One region of the Streptomyces sp. GS7 genome, then DNA from elsewhere that is predicted to be linked to it. Evidence: predicted binding sites of a transcription regulator. Region 1 holds the regulator's gene; the other holds the start of a gene.
What was found. The regulator HrcA, encoded in region 1, represses chaperone genes, less so after heat shock. The targets are predictions, from matches to a motif close to TTNGCACTCNGNNNNNCNGAGTGCNAA.
Positions count from the first base shown of each region.

Region 2: the regulator HrcA is predicted to act here: its motif matches at 2,801-2,827, upstream of groL (chaperonin GroEL).

Region 1 covers NZ_CP047146.1:1,550,296-1,555,032, forward strand. Annotated here, with positions in the region: gene GR130_RS06475 (DUF1876 domain-containing protein) at 1-92, opposite strand, end outside; gene GR130_RS06480 (DUF3097 domain-containing protein) at 167-1,000, opposite strand; gene GR130_RS06485 (MBL fold metallo-hydrolase) at 1,136-1,870, opposite strand; gene hrcA (heat-inducible transcriptional repressor HrcA) at 2,136-3,152, shown strand; gene dnaJ (molecular chaperone DnaJ) at 3,153-4,292, shown strand; gene GR130_RS06500 (nitronate monooxygenase) at 4,380-4,737, shown strand, end outside.
Region 2 covers NZ_CP047146.1:8,290,617-8,295,353, forward strand. Annotated here, with positions in the region: gene GR130_RS35950 (PP2C family protein-serine/threonine phosphatase) at 1-485, shown strand, start outside; gene groL (chaperonin GroEL) at 1,051-2,673, opposite strand; gene GR130_RS35960 (cold-shock protein) at 3,083-3,286, opposite strand; gene GR130_RS35965 (MoaD/ThiS family protein) at 3,728-4,006, opposite strand; gene thrC (threonine synthase) at 4,080-4,737, opposite strand, start outside.

The DNA.
Region 1 (4,737 bases):
TCGGGCAGCCGGACCAGCGCGGCGGCCCGGGTGCGGTGGGTGTCCTCCTCGAATTCCAGCTCGACATGCCATCCGACAACGGTCTTCAACATGACGGTCACCTCCGGAATCGCTGCTACCAGAGTGCGCTCGCCACGGCCCCGGCGCACCACATGCCCCGGGCCCGCTACGCCCCCTCCGGGGCCGTCACGAAGTCGATCAGTTCCTCGACCCGCCCCAGCAGGGCCGGCTCCAGGTCCTTGTACGACCGCACGCCGGAGAGGATCCGCTGCCAGGCCGCGCCGGTGTTCTCCGGCCAGCCCAGCGCCCGGCACACCCCGGTCTTCCAGTCCTGGCCGCGCGGTACGGCCGGCCACGCCGCGATGCCCACCGAGGACGGCTTCACGGCCTCCCAGACGTCGATGTACGGGTGGCCGACGACCAGCGCGTGCGCACCGGTCACCTCGGCCGCGATCCGGGACTCCTTCGAGCCGGGCACGAGATGGTCGACCAGGACGCCGAGCCGGGCGTCCGGGCCGGGGGAGAAGGCGCGGACGATCGCCGGGAGGTCGTCGATGCCCTCCAGATATTCCACGACCACGCCCTCGATGCGCAGGTCGTCGCCCCAGACGCGCTCGACCAGTTCGGCGTCGTGCCGCCCCTCCACGTAGATGCGGCCGGCCCGCGCGACCCGGGCGCGGGCGCCGGGGACCGCGATCGACCCGGAGGCGGTCCGCGCCGGACCGCTCGGCGCGGGGCGGCTCCGGGGGCGTACGAGCGTGACGACCCTGCCCTCCAGGAGGAAGCCGCGCGGCGCCATCGGGAAGACCCGCTGCTTGCCGAACCGGTCCTCCAGCGTGACCGTCGGACCCTCGGCGGTCTTCTCGCAGCGGATCACCGCGCCGCAGTAGCCGGTGGTGACCTCCTCGACGACCAGATCGGGATCGGCGGGCACTTCGGGCGCCGGCTGCTGCCTCTTCCACGGGGGAGTGAGGTCGGGGCGGTAGCGCTTGCTCTGCATGAGGGCCTGTTCTGTGGACGGACTTCTGCGGGCCGACCGGCCTGACCGGCCGGACCGGTGGGACTGACCGACCGGCCGGACCGGTGGGCGGAAGGGGGGGAGCGGCGGAAGCGGAGAGCGGTGCGGGGCGGCGGCTCAGGACGGCGGCGGGCCGAAGCGGGCGGCGAGGGCGTCGCGCTGGGCGCGCACGAAGCGGGCGTCGACGACGGCGCCGTGGCCTGGCACGTACACCGCGTCCTCGCCGCCCAGGGCGAGCAGCCGGTCCAGGGCGGCGGGCCACTGCTGGGGGAGCGCGTCCGGCCCGGCCTGCGGCTCGCCCGACTCCTCCACCAGGTCACCGCAGAAGACGATCTCCGGGGAACCGTGCCGGCCGGGCACCAGGACGGCCAGGTCGTGCGCGGAGTGGCCGGGGCCGACGTTGGCCAGCAGCACCTGCCGGTCGCCGAGGTCGACGGTCAGCTCGCCGTGGACGTGGTGGTGCGGCGCGACCAGCAGGTCGGCGGCCTCCGCGGCGGCGTCCCGGTCGACGCCGTGCCGCACCGCGGAGTGCCGGAGCTCGTCCTTGCTGCGCAGCAGCAGCTCGCCCAGGCCGGCCGCGCCGAACACCTCGACGCCCGCGAAGGCGGCGGTGCCCAGCACATGGTCGAAGTGCGGGTGGGTCAGTGCGATGTGCGTCACGTCGCGGCCCAGTACGCCGCGGATCGTACGGCGCAGTTCGGCGCCGTCGCGGAGGGTGGCGCCGGTGTCGACGATCATGACCCCGGCGGTGCCGGCGATCACCCCGACCGTCTCGTCCCAGCCGGGCATCCGGCGCCGGACGACACCGTCGTCGAGCTGTTCCCAGCCTGCCTCTTCCCATGCAGTGCGCATACCGAGACGCTAGCGCCATCGCGATAGCGTTGCGCGACGGTCGGCCGTTCCGGCGGCCCGGACCGGGTGCCGGCCGGGGAGCGGTCGGGGGGCGCCGAGGGGCGCTCCCGGGGTCGGACTCCGCGGCCCCGGGCAACTCCCCACCACGCCCGCCCTTGCCGCATCCGTGCTACCCGGCCGTACACTTACTGGGTCTGGCACTCGGCTGAGGTGAGTGCCAGGAGAGACGACACACGGCGGGACGGCCGGACTGGAGGTGCGCGGGATGCTCAGCGAACGCAGGCTCGAAGTGCTGCGCGCCATCGTCCAGGACTACGTCGGCACGGAGGAGCCGGTCGGCTCCAAGGCGCTCACCGAGCGCCACAAGCTGGGGGTCTCCCCGGCCACCGTGCGCAACGACATGGCGGCCCTGGAGGACGAGGGTTTCATCGCCCAGCCGCACACCAGCGCCGGGCGGATCCCGACCGACAAGGGATACCGCCTCTTCGTCGACAGGCTGGCCGGCGTCAAGCCGCTGTCCAGCCCGGAGCGGCGCGCCATCCAGAATTTCCTGGACGGCGCCGTCGACCTCGACGACGTGGTCGGCCGGACGGTCCGGCTCCTGGCGCAGCTGACCCGGCAGGTCGCGGTCGTGCAGTACCCCTCCCTGACGCGGTCCACGGTCCGGCACGTCGAGCTGCTGGCGCTGGCCCCGGCGCGGCTGATGCTGGTGCTGATCACGGACACCGGACGGGTCGAGCAGCGGCTGGTCGACTGCCAGTCGCCGTTCGGCGAGATGTCCCTGGCGGACCTGCGGGCGCGGCTCAACAGCCGTGTCGTCGGGCGGCGGTTCACGGACGTGCCGCAGCTGGTGCAGGATCTTCCGGAGTCCTTCGAGCAGGACGACCGCGGCACGGTCTCGACAGTACTGTCGGTGTTGCTGGAGACTCTGGTGGAGGAGACCGAGGAGCGGCTGATGATCGGCGGTACCGCCAATCTCACGCGCTTCGGGCATGATTTCCCACTGACCATCCGGCCGGTGTTGGAGGCCCTTGAGGAGCATGTGGTGCTGCTCAAGCTGCTCGGGGAGGCCAAGGACTCGGGCATGACCGTACGTATCGGGCATGAGAATGCTCATGAGGGCCTGACGTCCACCTCGGTCGTCGCCGTCGGCTACGGTTCGGGCGACGAGGCCGTCGCAAAAATGGGCGTGGTCGGACCGACCCGCATGGACTACCCCGGAACGATGGGAGCGGTACGCGCAGTGGCACGTTACGTCGGACAGATCCTGGCGGAGTCGTAAGTGGCCACGGACTACTACGCGGTCCTGGGCGTACGGCGCGATGCCTCGCAGGACGAGATCAAGAAGGCATTCCGGCGGCTGGCGCGCGAGCTGCACCCGGACGTCAACCCGGACCCCAAGACCCAGGAGCGGTTCAAGGAGATCAACGCCGCTTACGAGGTCCTCTCCGACCCGCAGAAGAAGCAGGTCTACGACCTCGGCGGCGATCCCCTGTCGCAGTCCGGCGGTGCCGGCGGCGGCGCGGGCGGCTTCGGCGCGGGCTTCGGCAACTTCTCCGACATCATGGACGCGTTCTTCGGCACGGCGTCGCAGCGCGGACCGCGCTCGCGGACCCGCCGCGGCCAGGACGCGATGATCCGCCTCGATGTCGAGCTGAGCGAATCGGCGTTCGGCACGACCAAGGACATCCAGGTCGACACCGCCGTGGTCTGCACGACCTGCAGCGGTGAGGGCGCGGCGCCCGGGACGTCGGCGCAGACCTGCGACATGTGCCGCGGCCGCGGTGAGGTCTCGCAGGTCACCCGGTCCTTCCTCGGCCAGGTCATGACCTCCCGGCCGTGCCCGCAGTGCCAGGGCTTCGGCACGGTCGTGCCGACCCCGTGCCCCGAGTGCGCGGGCGACGGCCGGATCCGCTCGCGCCGTACGCTCACGGTCAAGATCCCGGCCGGCGTCGACAACGGCACCCGCATCCAGCTGGCCGGTGAGGGCGAGGTCGGCCCCGGCGGCGGCCCCGCCGGCGACCTCTACGTCGAGATCCACGAGCTGCCCCACGCGGTCTTCCAGCGGCGCGGCGACGATCTGCACTGCACGGTGACCATCCCGATGACGGCGGCGGCGCTGGGCACGAAGTGCCCGCTGGAGACGCTGGACGGGATGGAGGAGGTCGACGTCCGGCCCGGCACCCAGTCCGGCCAGTCGATCCCGCTGCACCAGCGGGGCGTGACGCATCTGCGCGGCGGCGGCCGGGGCGACCTGATCGTCCATGTCGAGGTCCAGACCCCGACGAAGCTCGACCCCGAGCAGGAGGAACTCCTGCGCCGCCTGGCCAAGCTGCGTGGCGAGGAGCGTCCCACCGGGCAGTTCCAGCCCGGCCAGCAGGGCCTCTTCTCCCGCCTGAAGGACGCGTTCAACGGGCGGTAGGCACACGGTGTACCCCGGCCGGCCGTTCCGCACTTCGAGGCGGTGCCCCGGTTCGGGGCAGGGCGGTGGGCGTGACACGATGTGGTCATGCCCACCGCGCTCACCGATCTCTGCCGTCACCCCATCGTGCAGGCCCCGATGGCGGGCGGCGCCTCCGGGTCCGAGCTGGCCGCGGCGGTCTGCCAGGCCGGCGGGCTCGGCTTCCTCGCCGCCGGCTACAAGACCGCCGACGGCATGTACCAGGAGATCAAACAGCTCCGGGCGCTGACCGACCACCCCTTCGGCGTCAATCTCTTCATGCCGCAGCCCTCGCTGGCCGACACGTCCGCCGTCGAGGTCTACCGCGAGCAACTCGCGGGCGAGGCCGCCTGGTACGAGACCGAACTCGGCGACATCGACGGCCCCTGCGACGACGGGTACGAGGCCAAGCTCGCGATCCTGCGCG
Region 2 (4,737 bases), 6.7 Mb from region 1:
GCGCGCTCAGCGCCGCCTGCCGCGCCGTCGACGGTCCCGACAGGGCCCTGGAGGTCCTCGGGCTGTACGCCCGCTCCGTCGCCGGCGCCGAGAACACCACGGTGGCCACGACGTTCATCGACTGGGACACCCACACCGTCACCTACAGCAGCGCCGGCCACCCGCCACCCGCCCTCCTGCAGCGGGACGGCACGGTGGAGTTCCTGGACCAGGCCACCGACCCACCACTCGGCGCTCGCCCTGAACACGCCCCCCGGCCCCAGGCCACCGTGCCCTTCGCCGAGGGCGACGTCCTCGCGCTGTACACCGACGGCCTGATCGAACGCCGCCGCGAAGACATCGACACCGGCCTCGCGCGGCTCGCCGATTCCCTGGCTCGCCACCAGGCGGCCGCCCCCGAAACCCTCGCCGACGCCCTGCTGGCCGACCTGCTCCCGCCCGGCGGAGTCACCGACGACACCGCCCTGGTCATCGAGCGCCTATGACCCGGCCTGCCACCTCCGCGGCAGCGCGCTCCGTGCGGACCACATCGGCGCCTGAGCACGGGATGGGCCTCCTGGAGCGCTGATCGGCTTCCCAAGATGGCAGAAGTCACGCCTCGGGGGCGTGTGTTGGGCGTGCCCTGGACAGCACAGCGTCCGGGTGGAGTCAACGGTGGTCGGTGGGTCGGAAAGGAACCCGGAGTGTGCGTCGGCGCGGCGGTCGTCTGCGCGGCCGTCTCCGGATCGCCGGGTCGTCACCGGATCGCCGGCCGGCGCCACGGCACCTGGCTCCTCGACCGCCTGCCGCAACACCGCCGCGCTGCCGTGACCCCGAGCCGCCGGCCGCCATGCCGCCGTGCCCATGTCGCCGTGCCCGCCCGGGAGTTCCGGGCGGGCACGGCGGACGAACACACAGGCGGAACACACGGACGCGAGGCACGCGGGAACGGAACGCACGCGGGAACGGAACGGCGGAATGCGGGGAGGGGGAAACGCCGCCGGGGCGGTACCCCCTGGGAGAGGAGGTACCGCCCCGGCGAACGAGCGGACGGAGATCAACCGAAGTCGATCAGAAGTCCATGTCACCGCCCGGCATGCCGCCCGGAGCGGCCGCAGCGGCCTTCTCCGGCTTGTCGGCGATGACGGCCTCGGTGGTGAGGAACAGCGCGGCGATCGACGCGGCGTTCTGCAGCGCGGAGCGCGTCACCTTGGCCGGGTCGATGATGCCCTCGGCGATCATGTCGACGTACTCGCCGGTCGCGGCGTTCAGGCCGTGGCCCGGGGTCAGGTTGCGCACCTTCTCCACGATGACGCCGCCCTCAAGGCCGGCGTTCACGGAGATCTGCTTGAGCGGGGCCTCCAGGGCCAGCTTGACGGCGGCGGCACCGGTGGCCTCGTCGCCGTCCAGCTCCAGCTTCTCGAAGACCGAGGAAGCCTGCAGCAGGGCCACGCCACCGCCGGCGACGATGCCCTCCTCGACGGCCGCCTTCGCGTTGCGAACGGCGTCCTCGATGCGGTGCTTGCGCTCCTTGAGCTCGACCTCGGTCGCGGCACCGGCCTTGATGACGGCCACGCCGCCGGCCAGCTTCGCGAGGCGCTCCTGGAGCTTCTCGCGGTCGTAGTCCGAGTCGCTGTTCTCGATCTCGGCGCGGATCTGGTTGACCCGGCCCTGAACCTGCTCGCTGTCGCCGGCACCGTCGACGATGGTGGTCTCGTCCTTGGTGATGACGACCTTGCGGGCGCGGCCGAGCAGGTCGAGACCGGCGTTCTCCAGCTTGAGGCCGACCTCCTCGGAGATGACGGTGCCACCGGTGAGGATGGCGATGTCGCCGAGCATGGCCTTGCGGCGGTCACCGAAGCCCGGGGCCTTGACGGCGACGGACTTGAAGGTGCCACGGATCTTGTTGACGACCAGGGTCGACAGGGCCTCGCCCTCGACGTCCTCGGCGATGATCAGCAGCGGCTTGCCGGACTGCATGACCTTCTCCAGGAGCGGCAGCAGGTCCTTCACGCTGCCGATCTTGGAGTTGACGATGAGGATGTAGGGGTCCTCGAGGGCCGCCTCCATGCGCTCCATGTCGGTCGCGAAGTACGCCGAGATGTAGCCCTTGTCGAAGCGCATACCCTCGGTGAGCTCCAGCTCCAGACCGAAGGTCTGGGACTCCTCGACGGTGATGACGCCTTCCTTGCCGACCTTGTCCATCGCCTCGGCGATCAGCTCGCCGATCTGCGGGTCGGCGGCGGAGATGGACGCGGTGGAGGCGATCTGCTCCTTGGTCTCGATCTCCTTGGCCTGGTCGAGCAGCGCACCGGAGACGGCCTCGACGGCCTTCTCGATGCCGCGCTTCAGGGCCATCGGGTTGGCGCCGGCGGCGACGTTGCGCAGGCCCTCGCGAACCAGCGCCTGGGCGAGGACGGTCGCGGTCGTCGTGCCGTCACCGGCGACGTCGTCCGTCTTCTTCGCGACCTCCTTGACCAGCTCGGCGCCGATCTTCTCGTACGGGTCCTCCAGCTCGATCTCCTTGGCGATGGAGACACCATCGTTGGTGATCGTGGGGGCGCCCCACTTCTTCTCAAGGACGACGTTGCGGCCCTTGGGGCCGAGGGTGACCTTGACGGCGTCGGCGAGCTGGTTCATACCGCGCTCAAGGCCGCGCCGCGCCTCCTCGTCGAACGCGATGATCTTGGCCATGTGAAGTGGTCCTCCCGGACTGGGGTGGAGAAAGCTCGGACCGCGCTGGCGCCCGCGACGGACGGCCTGCATGCCTTGTGGTTCCTTGCCCCACCCGGCCTGCGGGCCTCACCGACCCGGTCCATATTCAGCACTCTCACGGGGAGAGTGCTAACGCAATGATTAGCACTCGACCCTGTCGAGTGCAAGCGCCCACCGACCCGTCCACACTCCCGAGCCCGCCCCGTGCGCCCGCCCCGCCCCGGCCGCGCGCCGTGCGCCGCCTCGGACCCGCGCGCCGGGGGCCCGCCGCGCGCCCGTCGGTACATCCGCACCCCGGCGGGCAGCGGCAGGCAGCAGAAGGGCAGCAGGAAGGCCCGCACCCCATGGGTAGGGTGCGGGCCTTCCCGACGCGCAGTCGGTCGCCGCCTCAGGCGCTGACCCGAACCATGTCCGCCTGCGGCCCCTTCTGGCCCTGCGAGATCTCGAATTCGACCCGCTGACCCTCCTCAAGGGTGCGGTAACCGTCCATCTGGATCGCGCTGTAGTGGACGAATACATCCGCACCACCGTCGACCGCGATGAAGCCGTACCCCTTCTCCGCGTTGAACCACTTGACGGTGCCCTGAGCCATGCCTAACTCCCCTATTACTGGCCCTTGCGCAGGACCGCACTCCGCGGACCCGGGTCAGACCTCACCCCGCGAATGGGGGTGTGCGCCGGAACGCGTCGACCGCCGCTGAATGTATCTGGACCGATGCCCAGCGCAACAGGTCAATCGGACGAGAATTCTGGCGGCAGGGAATCGGCAATATGACCGGAAGTCGCAATTTTCCGGTGCAATTCGGGCCGGGAATAAGCCGCGTAGGCGACAAAAGCTGCACACGGTTTGGGCACAACTCACCGCGGTCTCATATGCGTTCGGCACGCGCGCGGAGATAGGCCGAGAGGGATCGCCCCAATGGTATCCCCTTTCACAACGCGGAATTGCCCCGTCCGTTTATGCCGGACGGGGCAATTTCGGTCAAGCAACGCAAGAGTTGGCGCAAATTAGGCGCCAAATGCGGCAGATCGCTCAGCAGCCTCCGGCGACCGCGGGAATGATCGAAACGCCCGCACCGTCCGGGGTGGGGGTCTGAAGGCCCTGCTCGAAGCGGACGTCGTCGTCATTGACGTAGACGTTCACGAACCGGCGGAGCTTGCCCGCGTCGTCCAGCACACGGGCCGCGATGCCCTGGTGGTTCTTCTCCAGGTCGGAGATCACCTCGGAGAGGGTCGCGCCCTCGGCGGCCACCTCGGCCGCGCCGCCGGTGTACGTACGGAGGATGGTGGGGATGCGGACCTTGACGCTCATGGTTCTGCCTTCCAGCGGGTGCGGGGTAGGACTGGGGGAGCTGCCCGGCGGCAGCGTAGGGGCGAAAGCGGGCTCAGCCGGCCAGGCCGGCCGTGCGGAACGCGTCCAGGTCGGGGCGGATGGTGGCCGTGGGACCGGCGGCGACGGCGTCGAGGGTCTTCAGGCCGTCACCGGTGTTCAGCACGACCGTGGTCAGCGACGGGTCGAGCACACCGTCCTCGATCAGCTTCCTGGTCACGCCGACGGTCACCCCGCCCGCGGTCTCCGCGAAGATCCCCTCCGTACGGGCCAGCAGCCTGATCGCGTCCACGATCTGCTCGTCGTCGACGTCCTCGACCGCACCGCCCGTACGGCGTGCGATGTCGAGCACGTACGGACCGTCGGCCGGGTTGCCGATCGCCAGCGACTTGGCGATGGTGTTCGGCTTCTGCGGCCGTACGACGTCGTGCCCGGCCTTGAAGGCGGCCGACACCGGCGAGCAGCCCTCGGCCTGCGCACCGAAGATCTTGTACGGCCGGTCCTCGACGAGGCCGAGGGCGATCAGCTCCTTGAGCCCCTTGTCGATCTTGGTGAGCTGGGAGCCGGAGGCGATCGGGATGACGATCTGGTCCGGCAGCCGCCAGCCCAGCTGCTCGCAGATCTCGTACGCCAGCGTCTTGGAGCCCTCGCCGTAGTACGGGCGGAGGTTGACGTTGACGAAGCCCCAGCCCTCGCCCAGCGGGTCGCCGATG